Regions from separate parts of the Amycolatopsis sp. NPDC051903 genome, predicted to be linked through region 2. Evidence: riboswitches for the same ligand, from Rfam matches in the RefSeq annotation. Region 2 holds a riboswitch; the other holds the start of a gene.

Region 1 (10,004 bases), on a different contig from region 2:
CGGGCGGATCCGCTCGTGGACGAGCACGCGTTCCACGGTCGCGAGCACCTCGGCCATCGGCATCCCGGCCAGCACGAGCGCGCGCCACGCGATGCGCAGGGCGACCCCGAGCGCGGCTTCGTCGGGGCCGTGGCCGCAGACGTCGCCGATGACCAGGTGCACCGTGCCGTCGGTGAGCTCGACGGCGTCGTAGAAGTCGCCACCCAGCAGCGATCCGTTGCGGCCCGGGCGGTACTTCGACGCGAGGTGCAGGCACGGGTCGGCCAGCAGCGGGGTCGGCAGCAGGCCGCGTTCGAGGCGCGAGTTCTCACTGGCCAGCAGCTGTTGCTGCAACAGCTGCTGCTCCACCTGCTCGGCGCGCTTGCGCTCCCAGGCGTAGCGCAGGGCCTTGCCCAGCAGCGGCCCGTCGACCTGGTTCTTGCCGAGGTAGTCCTGCGCGCCGGCCGCGACGGCGGCGACGCCGGTGGTCTCGTCGTTCTGGCCGGTCAGCACCACCACGGCCGTGGCGGGCGCGTGCTGGCGCAGCCGGGTCAGACCGGTGAGGCCCATCGCGTCGGGCAGCTGCAGGTCGAGCAGGATGCAGTCGGCCGAAACCGGGCCGTCGAGCGCTTCGGTGAGGGTGCGCGCCCGGGCGAGCGTGGCCCGCACCGCGGAGTCGGCGAGCATCTCTTCGACGAGCAGCGCGTCGCCGTCGTCGTCTTCGATGAGGAGCACCCGCAGCCGCGCCCCGGGCGCCACCGGACCGTTTCTCGGGACCACCGGGGTGGTGTCCCGCTCCAGTGCGTTCGACAGAGCAACCAGCCTTTCGGGATACGCGCCGGCCCCGCCACGCGGTGCCCGGGCGGCACGAAGGAGAGCCCTGGTGCGGGCGAGATCCGCTCCCGGGCTCGAAGGCTGCCTTTTCAACCTCCGCTCACCCTAGCCCGGCCCGCTCGTGGGGCCTATGCCGGACATGCCGGAGTGTCCCGCTACACGGTGAACCGGTCGGGGTCGGCGGCCTTCCAGTCGGCCGCCCACTCGAGCGGTGCCTCGGCGAGCAGTTGCCCGGGCTCGAGCCAGTCGTAGAGCTCCTCGTAGGAGCGGACGGTGTGCGGGTCGATCCGGCGGCGGAGCATGTGCGGCCGGAGCTCGGCCGGGTCGGCCACGCCCATCGCGGCCATGATCTGCAGCGCGCCCGCGACCGTCGAGCGCTGGTAGCGGTGCACGCGTTCGGACTTGTCGGCGACGTCGAGCGCGCGCCCGCGCCGTGGGTCCTGCGTCGCGACGCCGACCGGGCACTTGTTGGTGTGGCAGCGCTGCGACTGGATGCAGCCGACGGCGAACATCATCGCGCGCGCCGCGTTGGTGTAGTCCGCGCCCTGGGCGAGCCGCTTCACGAGGTCGGCGCCCGTGGCGACCTTTCCGCTGGCGCCCAGGCGGATCCGGTCCCGCAGGCCCGTGCCGACGAGTGCGTTGTGGACGGTGATCAGCCCTTCGGTGAGCGGCGTGCCGAGGTGGTCGGCGAATTCCAGCGGGGCGGCACCGGTCCCGCCCTCGGACCCGTCCACGACGATGAAGTCGGGGGTGACGCCTTCGTCGGCCATCGCCTTGCACAGCGCCAGCACCTGTCGCCGCGACCCGACGCACAGCTTGAAACCGGCCGGTTTGCCGCCCGCGAGCTCCCGCATGCGCGCGATGAACTGCACGAGCTCGCGCGGCGTCGTGAAAACCCGGTGGTACGGCGGGGAAATCACCGTCTGTCCGATCGGGACTTCGCGCACGCGCGCGATCTCGGCGTTGACCTTCGACCCCGGCAGCACGCCGCCGATGCCGGGCTTGGCGCCCTGGGAAAGCTTGAGGGACACGCACTTCACGGCTTCGTGCGCCGATTTCTCGGCGAACTCGCCCGCGTCGAAGTCGCCGTCCTTCGTGCGGCAGCCGAAGTACGCGGTGCCGAGTTCCCAGATGAGGTCACCGCCGCCGCGCAGGTGGTGCTCCGAGACGCCGCCCTCACCGGTGTCGTGGGCGAACCCGCCGCGCGCCGCGCCCTGGTTGAGCGCCAGGATCGCGTTGGCGGACAAGGAACCGAAGCTCATCGCCGACACGTTCAGCAGCGCCATGTCGTAGGGCTTCGCGCAGTCCGGCCCGCCGATCCGCACGCGCGGCGGCGTCTCGGGCTGCGGCACCGGCGCCATCGACGGCACCAGGTACTCGTGGCCGCTCTCGTACACGTCGCGCTCGGTCCCGAACGGCTGCTCGGCGTCCGTGCCCTTCGCGCGCTGGTAGACGATGCTGCGCACGTCGCGGTCGAACGGGCGGCCGTCGAAGTTGCGCTCGACGAAGTACTGCTGCAGCTCCGGGCGGATCGCCTCCAGCAGGAAGCGCGCGTGGCCGAGCACCGGGTAGTTCCGCAGCACCGAGTGGCGGCGCTGGCTGACGTCGTACACCCCCGTGAGCGCGAGCCCGAGCAGCGGTGCCGCGAGGAACCACCACCACGGGCTCACGGCCGCGCCGACCACCACGGCTCCCGCCGCGACCACCACGAGCAGCGCGACCGCGCCGAACCTGACCGCACTGAATCCACGCACGGGGAGAAGGTAGCCGCCGCCGTGCCGCGGCGCAGGTCGGTGTGGCTGCGGTCTCGGCCGGCCGGCCCCGGTTCGGGCCCTGTGTCCGGATTTCTCCCGCGCCGCAACGGCGCCGGGGGGGGGGGGGGGGGGGGGGCCCCCCCCCCCCCCCCCCCCCCGGCGCCGTCAGTCTCGGCGGGAAGCCCTCGTCAGTAGGCCAGGTTCGGCCGCAGCCAGCGCTCCACCTCGTCGAGGTCGAGACCCCGCCGGCGGGCGTAGTCCTCGACCTGGTCGCGGCCGAGGCGGCCGACGGTGAAGTAGCGCGACTGCGGGTGCGCGAAGATCAGGCCGCTGACGGCGGCGGCCGGGGTCATCGCGTACGACTCCGTGAGGTCGATGCCGAGCTCACGAGCGCCGAGCAGGTCGAACAGGTCCTTCTTCTCGCTGTGGTCGGGGCTCGCGGGGTAGCCCAGCGCCGGGCGGATGCCGCGGAAGCGCTCCGCGTGCAGGTCCTCCAGCTTCGGCCGCGCGTCCGGCTCGAACCAGCGCCGGCGGGCCTCCAGGTGGAGGTGCTCGGCGAACGCTTCGGCCAGGCGGTCGGCCAGTGCCTTGGCCATGATGGCGCGGTAGTCGTCGTGCTCGGCTTCGTAGCGGGCGGCCAGGTCTTCGGCGCCGTGGATCGCGACGGCGAAGCCGCCGAGGTGGTCCCCGGCGGGGGCGACGTAGTCGGCCAGGCAGCGGTTCGCGCGGCCCTCGGGCTTCTGCGTCTGCTGGCGCAGCATCGGGAAACCGCGGCCGGCGTACTCGCCGTCGAGCAGGATGTCGTCGCCCTCGGCGTGCGCGGGCCAGTAGCCGTACACGCCGCGGGCGGTGAACGAGCCGTCGGCGATGATCTGGTCCAGCAGCGTGTTCGCGTCGTCGAAGAGCTCACGCGCGACGGGCTGCTCGAGGATCGCCGGGTACTTGCCCTTGAGCTCCCACGCCAGGAACAGGAACTGCCAGTCGACCATCTCGCGCAGCTCGGCGATCGACGGCTCGGCGACCCGCAGCCCGGTGAACTCGGGCACGGGCAGGTCGTCGAACGAAACCCGCTCGCGGTTGGCCCGGGCCTGCTCCAGCGTGAGCAACGGCGTGGCGTGGCGGTTCTCGTGCTGCTCGCGCAACCGCTGCTGCTCCGCGCGGTTGGCGGTGTCGAGCGCGTCGGAGCGGTCCGTGTCGAGCAGGTCGGACACGACCCCCACCACGCGCGACGCGTCGAGCACGTGCACGGTCGTGTGGTCGTACACCGGCGCGATCTTCACCGCGGTGTGCTGCTTCGACGTGGTGGCACCGCCGATGAGCAGCGGCAGCTTCAGCCCGCGCCGCTGCATCTCCGTGGCCACCGCGACCATCTCGTCGAGCGACGGCGTGATCAGCCCCGACAACCCGACCACGTCGGCGCTCTCGGCCACGGCCGTGTCGAGGATCTGCGCGGCGGGGACCATCACGCCGAGGTCGATCACCTCGTAGTTGTTGCAGCCCAGCACCACGCCGACGATGTTCTTGCCGATGTCGTGCACGTCGCCCTTCACCGTGGCGAGCACGACCTTGCCCTGGCCGCGGGAGGTGTCGATGCGGCCCTCGGCGCGCATCTTCTCCTTCTCCGCCTCCATGAACGGCTCGAGGTAGGCCACCGACCGCTTCATCACGCGCGCGCTCTTGACCACCTGCGGCAGGAACATCTTGCCGGACCCGAACAGGTCGCCGACGATCTTCATGCCGTCCATCAGCGGGCCCTCGATCACCTCGAGCGGCCGGTCGAACTGCAGGCGCGCCTCTTCGGTGTCGGCCTCGATGAAGTCGACGATGCCGTGCACCAGCGCGTGCGAGAGCCGCGCGGCGACGGGGCCTTCGCGCCACGACAGGTCCACGGTGCGCTTGGTCCCGCTGCCCTTGACCGTCTCGGCGAACTCGACGAGCCGGTCGGTGGCGTCTTCGCGGCGATCGAAGAGCACGTCCTCGACCAGCTCCAGCAGGTCCTTCGGGATGTCCTCGTACACGGCCAGCTGGCCCGCGTTGACGATGCCCATGTCGAGCCCGGCGCGCACGGCGTGGAACAGGAACGCCGAGTGCATCGCCTCGCGCACCACGTTGTTGCCGCGGAAGGAGAACGACAGGTTCGAGATGCCGCCGGAGGTGTGCGCGCCCGGGCAGCGCTCCTTGATCAGCGGCAGCGCTTCGATGAACGCCTTGGCGTACCCGTTGTGCTCGCTGATGCCGGTGGCGACGGCCAGCACGTTGGGGTCGAAGATGATGTCCTCGCCCGCGAACCCGGCCTCGCGCGTGAGCAGGTCGTAGGCGCGGGCGCAGATCGACACCTTGCGTTCGGTGGTGTCGGCCTGGCCCTTCTCGTCGAAGGCCATCACGACCACGCCGGCGCCGTAGTCGCGGATGCGGCGGGCCTGTTCGAGGAACGGGCCCTCGCCCTCCTTGAGGCTGATGGAGTTGACCACGCCCTTGCCCTGCACGCACCGCAGGCCGGCTTCGAGCACGGGCCAGCGCGAGCTGTCGATCATCACCGGGATGCGCGCGACCTCGGGCTCGGTGGCGATGAGGTTGAGGAACTTGGTCATCGCCTCCTCGGATTCGAGCAGGTCGGCGTCCATGTTCACGTCGAGCAGGTTGGCGCCGCCGCGCACCTGCTCGAGCGCGACGTCGACCGCCTCCTGGTACTTGTCCCCCTCGATGAGGCGGCGGAACTTCGCCGAGCCGGTGACGTTGGTGCGCTCGCCGATCATCACGAACCCGGTGTCCTCGCCGATCGCGAACGGCTCGAGCCCGCTGAAGCGCGTGCGGTGCGGCTGCTCGGGCACGGGCCGCGGCGCCAGGCCCTGCACGGCTTCGGCGATCTTCGCGATGTGCGCGGGCGTGGTGCCGCAGCATCCGCCGACGATGTTGACCATGCCCTCGCCCGCGAACTCGCCGAGCATATGGCCGGTCTCGGCGGGCGTCTGGTCGTAGCCGCCGAACGCGTTGGGCAGCCCGGCGTTGGGGTGGCACGCGGTGTAGGTGCCGGCGATCTTCGCCAGCTCCTCCACGTGCGGGCGCATCTCGGCGGCGCCCAGCGAGCAGTTCACGCCCACGACCAGCGGCTCGGCGTGCGCGATGGAACTCCAGAACGCCTCGACGGTCTGCCCGGAGAGCGTGCGGCCGGACAGGTCCACGATCGTCACGGAGATCCACAGCGGCAGGTGCGGCGCGACCTCCCGGGCCGCGGTGACGGCGGCCTTCGCGTTGAGCGTGTCGAAGATCGTCTCGATGAGCAGCAGGTCGACCCCGCCGTCGGCGAGCGCCTTGATCTGCTCGGCGTAGGCGGCCTTGACCTCGTCGAACGTCACGGCGCGGAACGCCGGGTCCTCCACGCGCGGCGAAAGCGACAGCGTGACGTTCAGGGGGCCGATCGAACCGGCCACGAAGCGGCCGCCGAACTCGTCGGCGGCCTGGCGCGCCAGGGCGACGGCGCGCAGGTTCATCTCGCGCACGTGGCCCTGCAGGCCGTAGTCGGCCTGGCCGATGCTCGTGGCGGTGAACGTGTTGGTCGTCGTGATGTCGGCGCCCGCGGCCAGGTACTGGCGGTGCACGTCGAGGACCACTTCGGGCTTGGTGAGGTTCAGCAGGTCCGGGTCGCCGGTGACGTCCTTGGGGTGGCCTTCGAGCCACGGCGCGCGGTAGTCCTCGGGAGTCAGACCGGCACCCTGCAGCATCGTGCCCCACGCGCCGTCGAGCACGGCGATGCGCTGGTCGAGCAGGTCCCGTACGTTTTGAGTCCTACGCTGCTGGGTCATGCCACCTCCGGAGTCGTCACGGAGGCGCCCTTGCGGTTCGACGTCGGGCCGAGCGTGGCGGACCGTCGTGGTCCGTTGCAGCGCCTCTCGACCTCAGTGACCGAGACTACCGGACGTGACCGGCACGGGTCAGCCGCGTTCACACTGCGGGACGCTCAGACCTCCAGTGGCGCACCCTGCCAGCGCCACTCCGTGCGGCGTGACCTGCCGGGCAGCGCGATCCGGCCCGTGCACCACCGCAGCGCGTCCCACGGATCGGACGCCGGCTCCGAGCCGGGGAACAGCCGCGCGACGACCCGCGCGCACACGTCCCGCGGCGGTTCGATCGTGGTTTCCTGGCCCAGCGCGAGGTCTTCGCCGTGCAGCAGCAGTTCGGCGCAGCCCATCGCGGCGAACCCGGCCGGGTCGGCGTACCCGGTCGGGTGGTAGGCCCGCGTTTCGGGCGGGCTCACGTGGACCGCCGCCGCCAGCAGCCGCGCCCCGGTGCGCACGAACTCGAGCAGCTCGGCGGCCGAGGCGTCCTCTTCGGTCTTCGCCAGGAACCGCACGTAGTGGTCCTCCGGGCGGGCCACCAGCTGGGCCGCGTACGACAACAGCGTGTCACCGAGGTGTTCGGCGGTCTGGCGGCAGTCCCAGTCGAGCTCGCCCGCCGGCCGCGTCCACTCGGCGGCGACGGTGGGGCTGAGCGCGGTTTCCACGGCTGCGAGTGCGAAGCCGACGTCCTGGGCGGTGACGGTCATGGGGCCATGCTGCCGCACTCAGCCGTCGGCGGGGTGCAGTTCCTCCCGCAAGCGGATCAGGGCGCGGTCCTGCTGCACGAGCACGGCGGCCGCGGTGGCGCCCAGCGCTTCGGCCGTCTCCTCGGCCGAAAGCCCGACGACGACTCTCAGCACGAGGATCTCGCGCTGGCGCTCGGGCAGGATCCGCATCAGCTCCGTCATCCGGCCGCCGACCGCGTGCCGCCCGCCTCCCGGCTCCGCACCGCCCGGGACGCTCGCGATGATCCGCCGCGCGATGTCGTAGACGAAAGCCAGGAACGGCCGGCCGGACGCGCGGTAGCCGGGCAACGCCGTCAGCACCGCCAGGCAGATCTCCTGCGCGACGTCGTCCGCGTTGCGGAACTCGTCCTCCTGCCGGCCCAGGCGCGCGCGGCAGTACCGCACCACGAACGGCTTCATGGCCGGGAGCACGCGCCTGACCGCCTCCCCCTCACCCGCGGCGGCCTTCTCGAGGACGTCGTCGGGCTGAGCGCGCAGGAGCTGCGCGGGCGCGGCACCCCGTTCCCGACCCGGCATCGGCCTCCCCTCCCCTTCCCGAGCCGACATTAGGAGCGGCGGACGGTGCCGAACTCGCCCCGCACGGGCGAAACACCCGCGTGGGGCAGAGCAACTGCGTCAGTGAGTCACTTGCTGTTCTGCTGCCAGAACGGGCAGTGGTGGTCCGCGGCGAAGCCCGGAGCCGGGTGGACGCCGTCGGCGGCGAAGGACTGCACGGTACCGGAGGGCCAGTCCGGCAGCGGTTTCCCGGCGGTGAACGCGGACCACGTGGCGACCATGCGGTCGGCCAGGGATTGCTGCGCCGGGGTGAACGAGGCCGGCTTGCCGTCGAGGTCGAACAGGTACGGGAGTTCGAACGTGTGGGCGGCGCCGAGCGGGAAGGGCGCCGTGAGCCCGGCGGCGGCCGGGGAGGTCGCGTCGGCGAATTCGTAGTGCCGGGCCGACGGCAGGGCCGCCGCGAGGCGGTCGCCGACGCACGAGAACGCGGAATCGGTGACGGCGGCGGCGTACGCGCGGGTGGCGTCGCCGTCGAAGGCCGACGGCGGGTACTGCGCCGCGACCGCCGGGCTGTCCTTGAACAGGCGCCCGAGCGCCGCGGCGTACCCGCTCGCGGAGACGGGTTTGCCGCCGGCGGCGAGCTGCTGGGCGAGGAAGTACGTGAACTCGTCGTGGGTCGTGCCGATGAGCACCGGGACGGGGGCGGCGTTCGCCACGCCCGCGACCGGGCCGACCGGCAGCGTGGTCCCGCCCGTGACCGGGCCGGGGAACTCGACCCCGGAAATCGACGCGTACACCGGTGCGGAGAGCAGCTTCGCCACGGGCAACGCGCGCAGGCAGGCGGCGGCCTTCGCGCGGTCGGCGCAGCCGTGCGCGGCCGAATAGTCCACACTGGACTTCTCGGCGGCCGCGAGCGTCGCCTGCGCCTGGCACGGCGCGCTCTGGATCACCGCCGCGCGGAACAACCCGCGCGAACCCGGCGCGACGAGGTGGTCGCACACCGACATGCCCCCGGCCGATTCGCCGGCGATCGTGACCGCGCCCGGGTCGCCGCCGAAGGCCGCGATGTTGTCGTGGACCCAGCGCAGGGCCTGCTGCTGGTCGAGGAACCCGTAGTTCCCGGGCTGCGCGCCGAGCGACGGGTCGGCGAGGAAGCCGAGCGTGCCGAGGCGGTAATTGATCGTCACCACGACCACGTCGCCGCGCGCGGCGAGCCGGCGGGCGTCGTAGCGGTCGCCGCCGCCGTCGAGGAAGGCGCCGCCGTGGATCCAGACCAGCACGGGCTTCTTCCCGGCCGAGGCCGGCGGCGCCCAGACGTTGAGGAAGAGGCAGTCTTCGCTGGTGCCCTGGCCGGTGCCCTGGGGGCACCGCGGGCCGGGCTTGGTCGCGTCGCGTTCCCCCGGCCAGGGCGCGGGCGGAGCCGGCGGCTGCCACCGCCGCTCCCCCACCGGCGGCGCGGCGTACGGGATTCCTTGGAACAGGCGGTGATCGGGCTGAGAGATCCCGCGAACGGCGCCGGTGGCCGTCTCCACGACCTCACCGAGCCGTCCGACGGCCGCGACCGAGGCCGCGCACGCCGGCGCGACCACCACGCACACGAGCAGCACCGCGACGAGCGCGTGCCGCCGAGCCGCCCCGAACGCCTCCGCCACGGGCCGGACCCTACCGGGCTCTGTTACTTTTTCACGGCGCGGGATCTTGATCGACCACATCGTCGCAGGTCAGCGCCCTGTGGCGGCCAAACGGAGCAACCACTCACCCTGGTTCCTCACCGGTGAGACACCCGTAGGCTGGCGCCATGGCCGATCACGTGGACACCGTGCTCGCGCAGTGGGCTGAGCAGCGCCCGGACCTCGACGTGTCGCCGATGGCCGTGCTCGGCCGGCTCAAGCGCGTCTCCCGGCTGGTGGACTCGGAACTGTCGCGCACGTTCGCCCGGCACGGCCTCGACGCACCCTCCTACGACGTGCTCGCCACCCTGCGCCGCAACGACCCGCCCCACCACCTGACCCCCACGGAGCTCATGCGCTCGGCGATGGTCACGTCCGGCGCGGTCACCCAGCGGCTCGACCGCCTCGAAGACCGCGGCCTCATCACGCGCAGCCGCAGCGTCACCGACGGGCGCGGCATCGTCGTGTCGCTGACGGACGACGGCCGCGCCCTGATCGACCGCGTGCTGCCCGACCACTTCGCCACCGGGCGCCGCGTCCTCGACGCGCTCGATCCCCTGGAGCGCTCCGCGCTGGCCGACGCGCTGCGCACCCTGCTCGAATCCTTCGGCGACCGCACCGCCTGACCGCTACGCCAGGCCGTACCGTCGCAGCTTGCGGTAGAGCGTCGCCCGGCCGATGCCGAGCAGG
Region 2 (10,004 bases):
CCGGAACGCCGGGCGCATTCGCGAGATGATCAGGCCGACGGCGATGCCCAGCACGGGCACGATCACCAGCAGCAGCGCCGAGAGCGGCACGTCCTGGTTGAGCGCCAGGACGATGCCGCCGACGCACATGATCGGCGCCGACACCATCAGCGTCAGCGTCATCAGCACCAGCATCTGGATCTGCTGCACGTCGTTGGTCGTGCGCGTGATGAGCGACGGCGTGCCGAACTGGCCGACCTCGCGGGCCGAGAAGTCCTGCACCTGGTGGAACACTGAGGCGCGCACGTCGCGGCCCAGCGACATCGCGGTGCGGGCACCGAAGTAGACGGCGCCGACCGAGCCGGCGATCTGCACGAGCGTGATCAGCAGCATCATGGCGCCGACCCGCATGATGTAGCCGGTGTCGCCCTTGACGATGCCGCCGTCGACGATGTCGGCGTTGAGCGTCGGCAGGTACAGCGCGGCCAGCGTCTGCACCAGCTGCAGGACGACGACCAGCCAGATGGTCGTCTTGTACGGGCGCAGGTGACTGCGCAACAGGCGGATCAGCACGGGTCGGTTCTCCCCCAGGGTGTGTCGGTCGTGGTGCTTCGGTTTCTCAGGTGCGGGCGGCGCCGGCCGCTGCCGCGGTGAGCGACGGCATGCCGGTGGACGCTTCCCGCAGGAGTTCGACGAACGTCGGCAGGAACTGGTCGTCCCGGCCGGACGTCAGCCAGTTGTGGAACGCGATGCGGGAAGCGCTCTGTACGATCCCCGCGAGCATGCGCGCGTGCAACGGATTTGCGGCACCGCCGGCTCGTTCGGTGACGGCCTCGGCGAGCACCCGCTCCACGGTGGCGTGGGCCCGCAGCATTTCCGCGAACAAACCGGCGTTCTGGAGCATGTCACGCATCCGGCGCACGTCTTCGCGCGTCGGCCGGCCGTCGCGTGAGGACTGCTCCACCGCCGCGTTGATCACCGCGTCCCACAGCGGCTCTTCGGCCGGCCGGGCCCGCAGCGCCTCCCGCACGCGCTCCTGCTGCGCGACGATGAAGGAGCAGACCGCTTCCTCCTTGCTCGAGAAGTAGTTGTTGAACGTGCGCGGTGACACGCCCACCTCGTTCGCGATGTCCTCGACCCGCAGCTGGTCCATGCCCCGCTCGAGCGCGAGCCGCAGCGCCGCGGTGCCCAGTGCCTGCCGGGCCGCGATCTTCTTGCGTTCGCGCAGGCCGAGGACGGGTGCCGCGGGTTCGGTGGTCATGCCCACCAGAGTAGCAAAAGTGCGCGGTACGCAAAAAATTGCGTACCCCGCATCTTTGGGTGGTCCCCGGATCCGGGGGTCGCCGCTACTCGGGGTGACCGCTTCGAGCCCGTCGGCGCAGGTCAGACTGGGCCGGTCAGGGCCGGGGCCGACCGGCGGGACTGTCGGGAACGGACGATCCCGGCTACGGTTGTTACCGAGCGTGAGTGTGAGCCAGGCAACCGGACAGCGGAGGAGCGCGCATGCGGGCGATGTGGAAGGGCTCGGTCTCGTTCGGGCTGGTCAGCATCCCGATCCAGCTGTACGCGGCCACCGAGAACAAGAACGTGTCGCTGCGGCAGGTGCACGAAGCCGACGGCGGCCGCATCCAGTACAAGCGCTTCTGCACGGTCGACGGCGAGGAAGTGCCCTACGCCGAGATCGCGAAGGGCTACGAGCTGCCCGACGGCGAGATGGTCGTGCTCACCGACGCCGACCTCGCCGACCTGCCGCTGGCCACGCAGCGCACCATCGACGTGCTGGAGTTCGTGCCGCTGGAGTCGATCGACCCGATCCAGTTCGACAAGACCTACTACCTCGAACCGCAGAAGAACGCGGTCAAGCCGTACGTGGTGCTGCGCGACGCGCTGCACAAGGCGGGCCACGTCGCGATCGCGAAGGTCGCGGTGCGCCAGCGCGAGAGCCTGGCCCTGCTGCGGGTCGTGTCCGACGTGCTCGTGATGACCACCATGCTCTGGCCCGACGAGGTGCGCACCCCCGACTTCCCGTTCCTGCGCGAGGACCCGCCGCAGGTGCGCCCGCAGGAGGTGACGATGGCGGGCTCGCTCATCGACTCGCTGTCGGAGCCGGTCTTCGAGTCCGAGAAGTACACGGACGGGTACCGCGAAGCGCTCGAAGCGGTGATCGAGGCGAAGGTCTCCGGGCAGGAGACGAAAAAACCGGGCGCGGTGGGCGCGAAAGCCGACGTCGTGGACCTCATGGCCGCGCTGGAGGCGAGCGTTTCCGAAGCACGCAAGTCGCGCTCGTCCACGGCCGCGGGCAAGCCGAGCTCGCGCAAAGCCGCGCCCGACAGCGAGAAGCCGGCGAAGAAGACCACCCCGCGAGCGCGCCGGCCGAAGAGCGCCTGACGGGCCGCTTTTCCAGCCGTGGCACGCTGAACTGGGCCGGATCCGGGTTCACCGGACCGGGCGCGGCGACACGCCGCCGGTATGCCAGACTCTGGCGCTCACCGGTGGTACCAAGGAGCCGTCCGGTTCAGTACCCAGCACGATCGCGGAAGGCGGCATGAGCATGGAGTGCGCGTTCTGCACCAGCGGGATCGACCACTGCCACGGCACACTGGTCGTTCACCCGGACGGCGGGTTCGCCGAGTGCACGGACGAGAACTGCACGGATCTCGACCGCATCCGGCACGCCCTCATCATCGACTGCCACACGCTCGACGAGGCGTGCGCCTGCACGCTGGCCGTCGAGGTGGAGGCGGTGCTCCGGCAGGCTTCCTGAGCCCTCCCGCGGCTCGGTGACCGTGAAGGTCCCGCTCTCCGGCACTCCGGGGAACGGGACCTTCACGGTTTTCCGCGGGCCGATTCCCCTCCGCCCCCGATCCTTACCCGATCGTGTATGCAGCTGTGTACACCGGCTTGGCGATGTGCTAACACTAACGAGGTCCTTCGGCTCTCCCTCCCCCTCGGAGCCGGAGGACCCCTTAGTCGGTGCGCTGCGCCGCACGCTTCGCGGGCGAACTCAGTACCGGTAGTGCTCCAGCTTGTACGGTCCGGCCACGTCCACGCCGATGTACTCCGCCTGCTCCTTGCTGAGCTTCGTCAGCTTGACGCCCAGCGCGTCGAGGTGCAGCCGCGCCACCTTCTCGTCCAGCAGCTTCGGCAGCCGGTGCACGCCCACCGCGTACTCGCCGGGCTTGCTGAACAGCTCGATCTGCGCGATCGCCTGGTTCGCGAACGAGTTCGACATCACGAACGACGGGTGCCCGGTCGCGTTGCCGAGGTTCATCAGCCGGCCTTCGGACAGCACGATGATCGAGTGCGCCGCCCGCCCCTCGGCCGCGGGGAAGCGCCACTCGTGCACCTGCGGCTTGATCTGGAGCTTCCGGATGCCGGGCACCTTGGCGAGCCCGGCCATGTCGATCTCGTTGTCGAAGTGGCCGACGTTGGCCACGATCGCGTTGTGCTTCATCCGGCCCATCTGCGCGGCCGAGATGATCCCGAAGTTGCCGGTCGTGGTGAGGAAGATGTCGGCGCGCTCCACCACGTCGTCGAGTTCGACCACGTCGAGGCCCTCCATCGCCGCCTGCAGCGCGCAGATCGGGTCGATCTCCGTGACCACGACGCGCGCACCCTGGCCGCGCAGCGCCTCGACGGCGCCCTTGCCGACGTCGCCGTAGCCGCACACCACGGCGAGCTTGCCGCCGATCATCACGTCGGTGGCGCGGTTGAGGCCGTCGACCATGGAGTGGCGGATGCCGTACTTGTTGTCGAACTTGGACTTCGTCACCGAGTCGTTGACGTTCATGGCCGGGAACAGCAGGGTGCCCTCGGTGGCGAGCTTGTAGAGCCGTTTGACGCCGTTGGTCGTCTCCTCGGTGACGCCGCGGATCCCCTCGGCCAGGCGCGTGAAGCGCCGGGGGTCGGCGGCGAGACTCTCGGCGAGTGTGCGCAGGATGATGCGGTACTCCTCGGGGTCGTTCTCGTCGGCTTCCGGCACGGCGCCGGTGGCTTCGAACTCGACTCCCTTGTGGACGAGCAGCGTCGCGTCACCGCCGTCGTCGAGGATCATGTTCGGGCCCTGCCCGTCGGGGAAGCGGAAGAGCAGGTCGGTGCACCACCAGTACTCGTCGAGGGTTTCGCCCTTCCACGCGAACACCGGTGTGCCCTCGGGCTCGTCCGGTGTCCCGTTCGGACCGGCGACGGCCGCGGCCGCGGCTTCGTCCTGGGTGGAGAAGATGTTGCACGACACCCAGCGCACGTCGGCGCCGAGCGCCACGAGCGTCTCGATCAGCACGGCGGTCTGCACAGTCATGTGCAGCGAGCCGGCGATGCGCGCGCCCTTCAGCGGCTGCGCCGCGGCGAATTCGCGACGGATCGCCATCAGGCCCGGCATTTCGTGCTCGGCCAGGCGCAGCTGCGTCCGCCCGGCTTCGGCGAGGGCCAGGTCGGCGACGGCGAAGTCGACGCCGTTCACGGTCTGCAGGTTCGGGCTCATGTTCGTTCCCCTTGGAGTGGTCGTTTCCGTTGCCGGGCAAGGCGAATCACGGCGCCACCGCGTACGGGGCACCGGAGCCTGCCGGAGGGTTCAGGAGGCGCGGACGCCGTTCGCCGGCGAATTCCGCTTCGGTGAAAACAAAAGGCACCTCCTTGTCAGGAGGCGCCCTTGTCCGGACTCACGGGCCGAGCGTGGCGGAACCCTCGAGGTTACCGTCGCAGCGCCTCTCGGCCCGGAGTGCGCGCCCGCGGGCGCGCGTCTCGTTTTCCCGCCATCCACCATGGCAAGACGGGCCGGAGGCTGTCAAGCGAGCGGCTCGGGCAGGTCGAGGTCGACGTGGCGGCTGGCGAGCGTCTCGGCCAGCACGGTGAGCTTCACGTTCAGGTCCTGTGAGGTGCGGCGCAGGATGTCGAACGCCTCGTCGGCCGTGATCCCGCGCCGCTGCATCAGGATGCCCTTGGCCTGGCCGATCACGTCCCGCGAGTCGATCGCCTTGCGCAGCTGCGCGTTCTGCAGCTCCGCGGCGGTCACGGCGCGCGTGTTGGCCAGCGCGAGGGAGCCGTGGGTGGCGAGCAGCAGTGCGACGTCGCGATCGGCTTCCGTCAGCGCGCCGGCTTCGTGCGCGTACACGTTCAGCGCGCCGGACACCTGCGGCGGGCGCGCGTCGGGCAGCAGCGCGATGGCGAGCAGCGAGCCGACGCCGTGGCGGGCGGCGGTGGGGCCGAACTGCGGCCACTTGGCCTCGCGCGCGAGGTCCTGGCTCTCCGCGTGGGCCGGGCCGTCGGGCCGGGCGGCGTCGACGCAAGGTCCTTCGCCGGTGCGGTACTGCACCTGGTCGAGCTCCGTCGCGATCGGGTCGGTCTCGACGGGCGTGTAGAAGATCCCGTCGGGCGCGCGCAGCGTGATGCTGACCAGCGACGCCGCCGGGATCACGCGCGCCGCGGTCGTCACGAGTTCCCGCAGCACACCGCCGATCGTCGTGGCGCCGAGCAGCGACCGGGTGAGTCCGCCGAACTCCCCGCCCAGCCCCGCGAACCGGTCACCGGGCCGCGCGCGGGGAGCGTCGCCGTCGGACATGCCGTCACCTCGAATCCTGGGGTTCCCTTCGGGCTACCCGCCCCGGGGTGGCGGCCAAACGGGGCCGTGGTCACTCCGGCGGGCGCGGGAACTCCGCGCGGACACCGAGCAGCCGCACCGGCTTGCCGAGCTCGAACATCCCCAGCACCTCGTGGGCCGCGCGGCCGATGGCCGCGGCGTCGGACGTCGGCTCGGGGAGCGTGACGCTGTGCGTGTGGGTGAAGAACGGTGCGAACCGCACCTTCACGGCCACGCGTGCCGCGGGGCGGCCCTCCTCGGCGACGTCAGCAGCGACGCGCTGGGCGAGCCCGTCGATCTCGTCGGCGATGCGGCCGGGATCGGTGAGGTCCTGCTGGAAGGTCGTTTCCCGGCCGCGCGAGCGGGCCACGTACGGGGTGGCGGTGACCTCGGCGTCGCTGATGCCGCCCGCGAGCAGCCGGTACCACGGGCCGAGCCGCGGGCCGAAGCGCGCGGCCAGGTCTTCGGGGTCGGCCCCCGCCAGTTGCAGCACCGTGGTGAAGCCGGCTTCGGCGAGCTTCTTGGCGGTCTTGCGCCCGATGCCCCACAGGGCGTCGGTGGGCCGCTCGGCCATCACGGCCCACCAGTTCTCCCGCGTGAGCCGGTAGATACCGGCGGGTTTGGCGAAGCCGGTGGCGAGCTTCGCGCGCAGCTTGTTGTCGCCGATCCCGACGGAACACGACAGGCCGGTTTCCTCCTGCACCGCGTGGCGGATCTCGGCGGCGAAGGCTTCGGGGTCGGCGGTGGTCACGCCGAGGAAGGCTTCGTCCCAGCCGAGGACTTCGACGACGGCCGGGAACTCGCGCAGCCGCGCCATCACCCGGTCGGAGACCTCCTGGTACGCGGGGGCGTCGGTGGCGAGGAAGACGGCGTCGGGGCAGCGTTTCGCGGCCAGGCGCAAGGGCATGCCGGATTGGATGCCGAATTCGCGGGCCTCGTAGGAGGCGGTGGCCACGACGGCGCGTTCGGAAGGGTCGCCGGTCCCGCCGACGACGACCGGGCGGTTGCGCAGCTCGGGGTGGCGGGCGATCTCGACCGCGGCGATGAACTGGTCGAGATCGACGTGGAGGACCCAGGTGGTGGTGGGCACGGGGTCCAGTGTGCTGGGTTGGGGTGGGGTTGTGCACGTGTGTGGGGGTGGGTGGGCCGGGTCGTGCTGGAGTGGGTGGGTGGTTGTGGCTGGGGGAGTGAGCGGCTCGTCGCGCTGGGGCGCGACGTTGCGCTGGGGCGAAAACCCGCTGGGGGCACCCCGATCTTTGATTGTCACGACGGTCTGGAGCACTTTGTCAAGGCTGGAAAGCGTGCCTTGACAAAGTGCTCCAGACCGCGTGGAAGGCGGGGATCGAGGTGCAGGGCCGGGTGTGGGTGCGTGGTGGGGGTGCGTAGTCGGGTGGCGGTGGGCAGGGGTGGGTGAGTGGGTGAGGTGCGTTGTGGGTTGGGAGGAGTGGGTGCGTGGTGGGGTGTGTTGGGGGGTGGCGGTTGGGAGGGGTGGGTGCGGGGCTGGGGTGCGTAGCCGGGTGGGGGTTGGGAGGAGTGCGTGCGTGGTGGGGTGGCGGTGGGCCTGCGGTGCGGTCAGCCGTGGCTGTGGCCGCCGATGATGTGGAGGGCGACGCCGCCGCCGGCGGACAGGAGGGCGCCCAGGGTGAGGGCGGGGCTGGTGGTCACGAGGCCGGCGACGAGGAAGGCCACGGCGCCGAGGTCGAAGAGCACCGCGAGGATGGTCAGGGCGAGGCGGTTCGGGGCGGGTTTGCCGCGCGAGAGGGCCGCGGCCAGTGCGGGGTCGCTGAGTTCGAACCAGCGCTCGATCTTGTCCAGCTCGCTGCGTTCTTCGTGACTGAGCATGGAGGTCTCCTTCGGCGGCGCGCCTGCCGGTGTGCTCGGCAGGTACCCGCACGCGCGGTGCGCCAACCGCTCCGCAGCGGATTCACCCGGGTGTCCGCAGTCGTATAACGGCCTATACGTCGATTCGTGGTTCAACCGGGTGGGTTCCGGCGTCCACTGTGGACCCTTGATCGACCGGACGGGTGACTGTGGCGCTCACGCTGCGGAGCGCGGCTCCCAGTCGGTTCCCTTGTCCGCCAAGGGGAACCGTCAGGGTTCGCAGGTGGGTTCGGGGCCGGTGTAGCCCGGGCGCGACGAGCTGTCGATCCCGACCTCGCAGGGGATGGCGGGGTCGGCGTGGTTGCCGTCGACGTGGGCGCCCGTCGAGCCGATCGCGAGGCCGATCGCGTGGTCGGGGCCCGCGGCGAAGGTGTTGCCGGTGATGGTGGCGCGCTGGACGTCTTCGAACATCAGCGTCTGCGACGCCTTGAGCGTCTCGCAGTCGTTGTCCTTGATGACGAAGTCGGTCGAGTGGCCCTTGCCGTCGCCTTCGCCGTCGTTCGGGCCCTCGGCCATGAGGCACGTGTTGTCGATCTTTTCGCAGCGGTTGTCCTCGATGCGGACGTGGTTGCTGGGCCGCGTGTCGCTGGCGAAGGTCTGCAAGCAGTCCGCGTGGCCGTTGCGGTTGGACGTCCCGCTGACGGTGTTGTGCCGGATGGTGAGGTAGTCACCGAAGAAGCGGATACCGTCGCCGTCGCCCCCGTGCGGTTCGGTGATCGTGGTGTTCTGCAGGGTCACGTGGTCGCCCTCGAGTTCGACGCCGGGAGCGGACGGGTTCGTGAGCGTGAAGCCGTCGACCACCACCCAGTCGGCGTCGACGTCGATGCCGGAAACCTGTTGTCCCGCACCGGAGTACACCCGCGGGTGGTCCGGGGTGCCGCCTTCGGTGATCTCCAGCCGGTCCGCCGGCGCGGCGTGCGCGGCGGGCGCGCACACGCCCGCCAGGACGACGCCGGCGGCGGCCAGCCGGACGAGGGTGGAGCCGTTCATCCGGTCCTCCGGTTCGTGAGGGTGATCGTTCGAACCCGCACCGTAAGCGCCCCGCCGGGGACCCGTCCCGATCCGGGCCGCTTCCTGCGGCCGGATGTGATGCAGTATCGTTACTGCGAGTTACCTCACTGAGGTCCGACCACGCCGAGGGGAGCGTCGGTGCAGGGTGACCAGGTGATCGCGGAGCGTTATCGACTGCTCGAGCGGATCGGCACCGGCGGCATGGGTGTGGTCTGGCGTGCGCGCGACGAGCAGCTCGACCGCGTGGTGGCGGTCAAGCAGGCCCGGCTCTCCGACGCGGTGAGCGGCCGTACCCTGCGGCGCGAGGCCCGCCTCGCCGCCGGGGTACAACACCCGAACGTGGTCACCTTCTTCGACGTGGTGGCCCACGGCGACGAGCTGTGGCTGGTGATGGAGTACGTCCCGTCGCGCAGCCTCGCCGAGCTGCTGACCGAACGGGGCAGCCTGCCGGTGCGCACCGTCGCCGAGATCGGCGTGCAGGTCGCGGCGGCGCTGGCCACCGTCCACGAGCGCGGCATCGTGCACCGCGACGTGAAGCCCGGCAACGTCCTCATCACCGAAGACGGCCGCGCGAAGCTCACCGACTTCGGCATCTCCCGCTCGGTCCGCACCGACGAGACGCTCACCGACTCACCGCTCATCGGCGGCACCCCGGGCTACCTCGCGCCGGAGGTCGCGCAGGGCCACGCGCCGACGCCCGCGTCGGACGTGTTCTCCTTGGGCGCCACGCTGTTCGCGGCCGTCGAAGGTGTGCCGCCCTTCGGTGGCGGCAACGAGTTCGCGACGATCCGCCGCGCCGCGGAGGGTGTCGTGTCGCCGCCGCGCCAGGCGGGCGACCTCGCGCCCGCGCTCGCCGCGCTGATGAGTGCCGCGCCCGCGGACCGGCCCACGGCGGCCGCCGCGCACGGCCTCCTCGCGGCGGGGCTCGACGGGCTCCCGGCCGCGGCACCCCTGCGCCCGGGCCGTGGCCGCCGTCGCCGGTTGGTGCTCGCCGGGGTGGCCGTCGCGGCGGTCGTGGTGCTCGCCGGTGTCGCGCTGGTTGCGTTGCCTGGCAAGGAAAACGCCGCGACACCCGCGGCTGGAGCGGGCGCGTCCGCGGCGCCCGCGAAGCTCGGCATCGGGCGGGATCCGCGCTCGGCCGATCCGTGCCGGCTCGTCGACCCGGCGCCGCTCAAGCCCTTCGGCGACCCCGAGGTGGACCCGGACTACGGCAACTTCGACCGTTGCGACGTGATCATCCACCGCCCCGGCCAAGACGTGCAGGCCGACGTGAAGGTGGAGCTGCAGGACCCGCCCGCGGACAAGGCGGCGCCGGAGGGGCAGCGCACCCGCTCGGGCCCGTTCGACGTGTTCGGCGACCCCGCGCAGGACGGCGAATGCGTGCGCCTGATCCAGCTGCAGGACCGCTACCTCGTGCGCGTGACCGTCGCCGACGACGAGGGCGACCACCTCGACGTGTGCCAGGCCGCCGGGGTCGCGGTGGCGTCCGCGACGAAGGCGCTGGCCGCCTCGGGCGTGCCGGCGCGGGCGACGCCGTGGCCCGCCGGTTCGCTCGCGC

Evidence for each region. A riboswitch is a leader RNA that binds a small molecule or an ion and turns the genes downstream of it on or off. The one in region 2 is predicted to bind S-adenosylhomocysteine.
Region 1: linked by a shared signal. The riboswitch ahead of metH (methionine synthase) and the one ahead of ahcY (adenosylhomocysteinase) in region 2 are both predicted to bind S-adenosylhomocysteine.

What each region holds. Positions count from the first base shown of each region.
Region 1 covers NZ_JBITBT010000004.1:139,655-149,658, forward strand. The annotation lists gene ACIA77_RS11720 (PP2C family protein-serine/threonine phosphatase) at 1-738, opposite strand, end outside; gene ACIA77_RS11725 (FMN-binding glutamate synthase family protein) at 969-2,567, opposite strand; gene metH (methionine synthase) at 2,756-6,370, opposite strand; S-adenosyl-L-homocysteine riboswitch at 6,386-6,465, opposite strand; gene ACIA77_RS11735 (maleylpyruvate isomerase N-terminal domain-containing protein) at 6,526-7,110, opposite strand; gene ACIA77_RS11740 (sigma factor) at 7,129-7,665, opposite strand; gene ACIA77_RS11745 (carboxylesterase/lipase family protein) at 7,773-9,296, opposite strand; gene ACIA77_RS11750 (MarR family winged helix-turn-helix transcriptional regulator) at 9,443-9,940, shown strand; gene ACIA77_RS11755 (sigma-54-dependent Fis family transcriptional regulator) at 9,944-10,004, opposite strand, start outside.
Region 2 covers NZ_JBITBT010000028.1:69,346-79,349, forward strand. The annotation lists gene ACIA77_RS38005 (ABC transporter ATP-binding protein) at 1-552, opposite strand, end outside; gene ACIA77_RS38010 (TetR/AcrR family transcriptional regulator) at 599-1,240, opposite strand; gene ACIA77_RS38015 (Ku protein) at 1,483-2,367, shown strand; gene ACIA77_RS38020 (hypothetical protein) at 2,531-2,743, shown strand; gene ahcY (adenosylhomocysteinase) at 2,984-4,459, opposite strand; S-adenosyl-L-homocysteine riboswitch at 4,613-4,694, opposite strand; gene ACIA77_RS38030 (ANTAR domain-containing protein) at 4,763-5,536, opposite strand; gene ACIA77_RS38035 (DNA polymerase IV) at 5,607-6,644, opposite strand; gene ACIA77_RS38040 (DUF3040 domain-containing protein) at 7,127-7,396, opposite strand; gene ACIA77_RS38045 (right-handed parallel beta-helix repeat-containing protein) at 7,646-8,425, opposite strand; gene ACIA77_RS38050 (protein kinase) at 8,585-10,004, shown strand, end outside.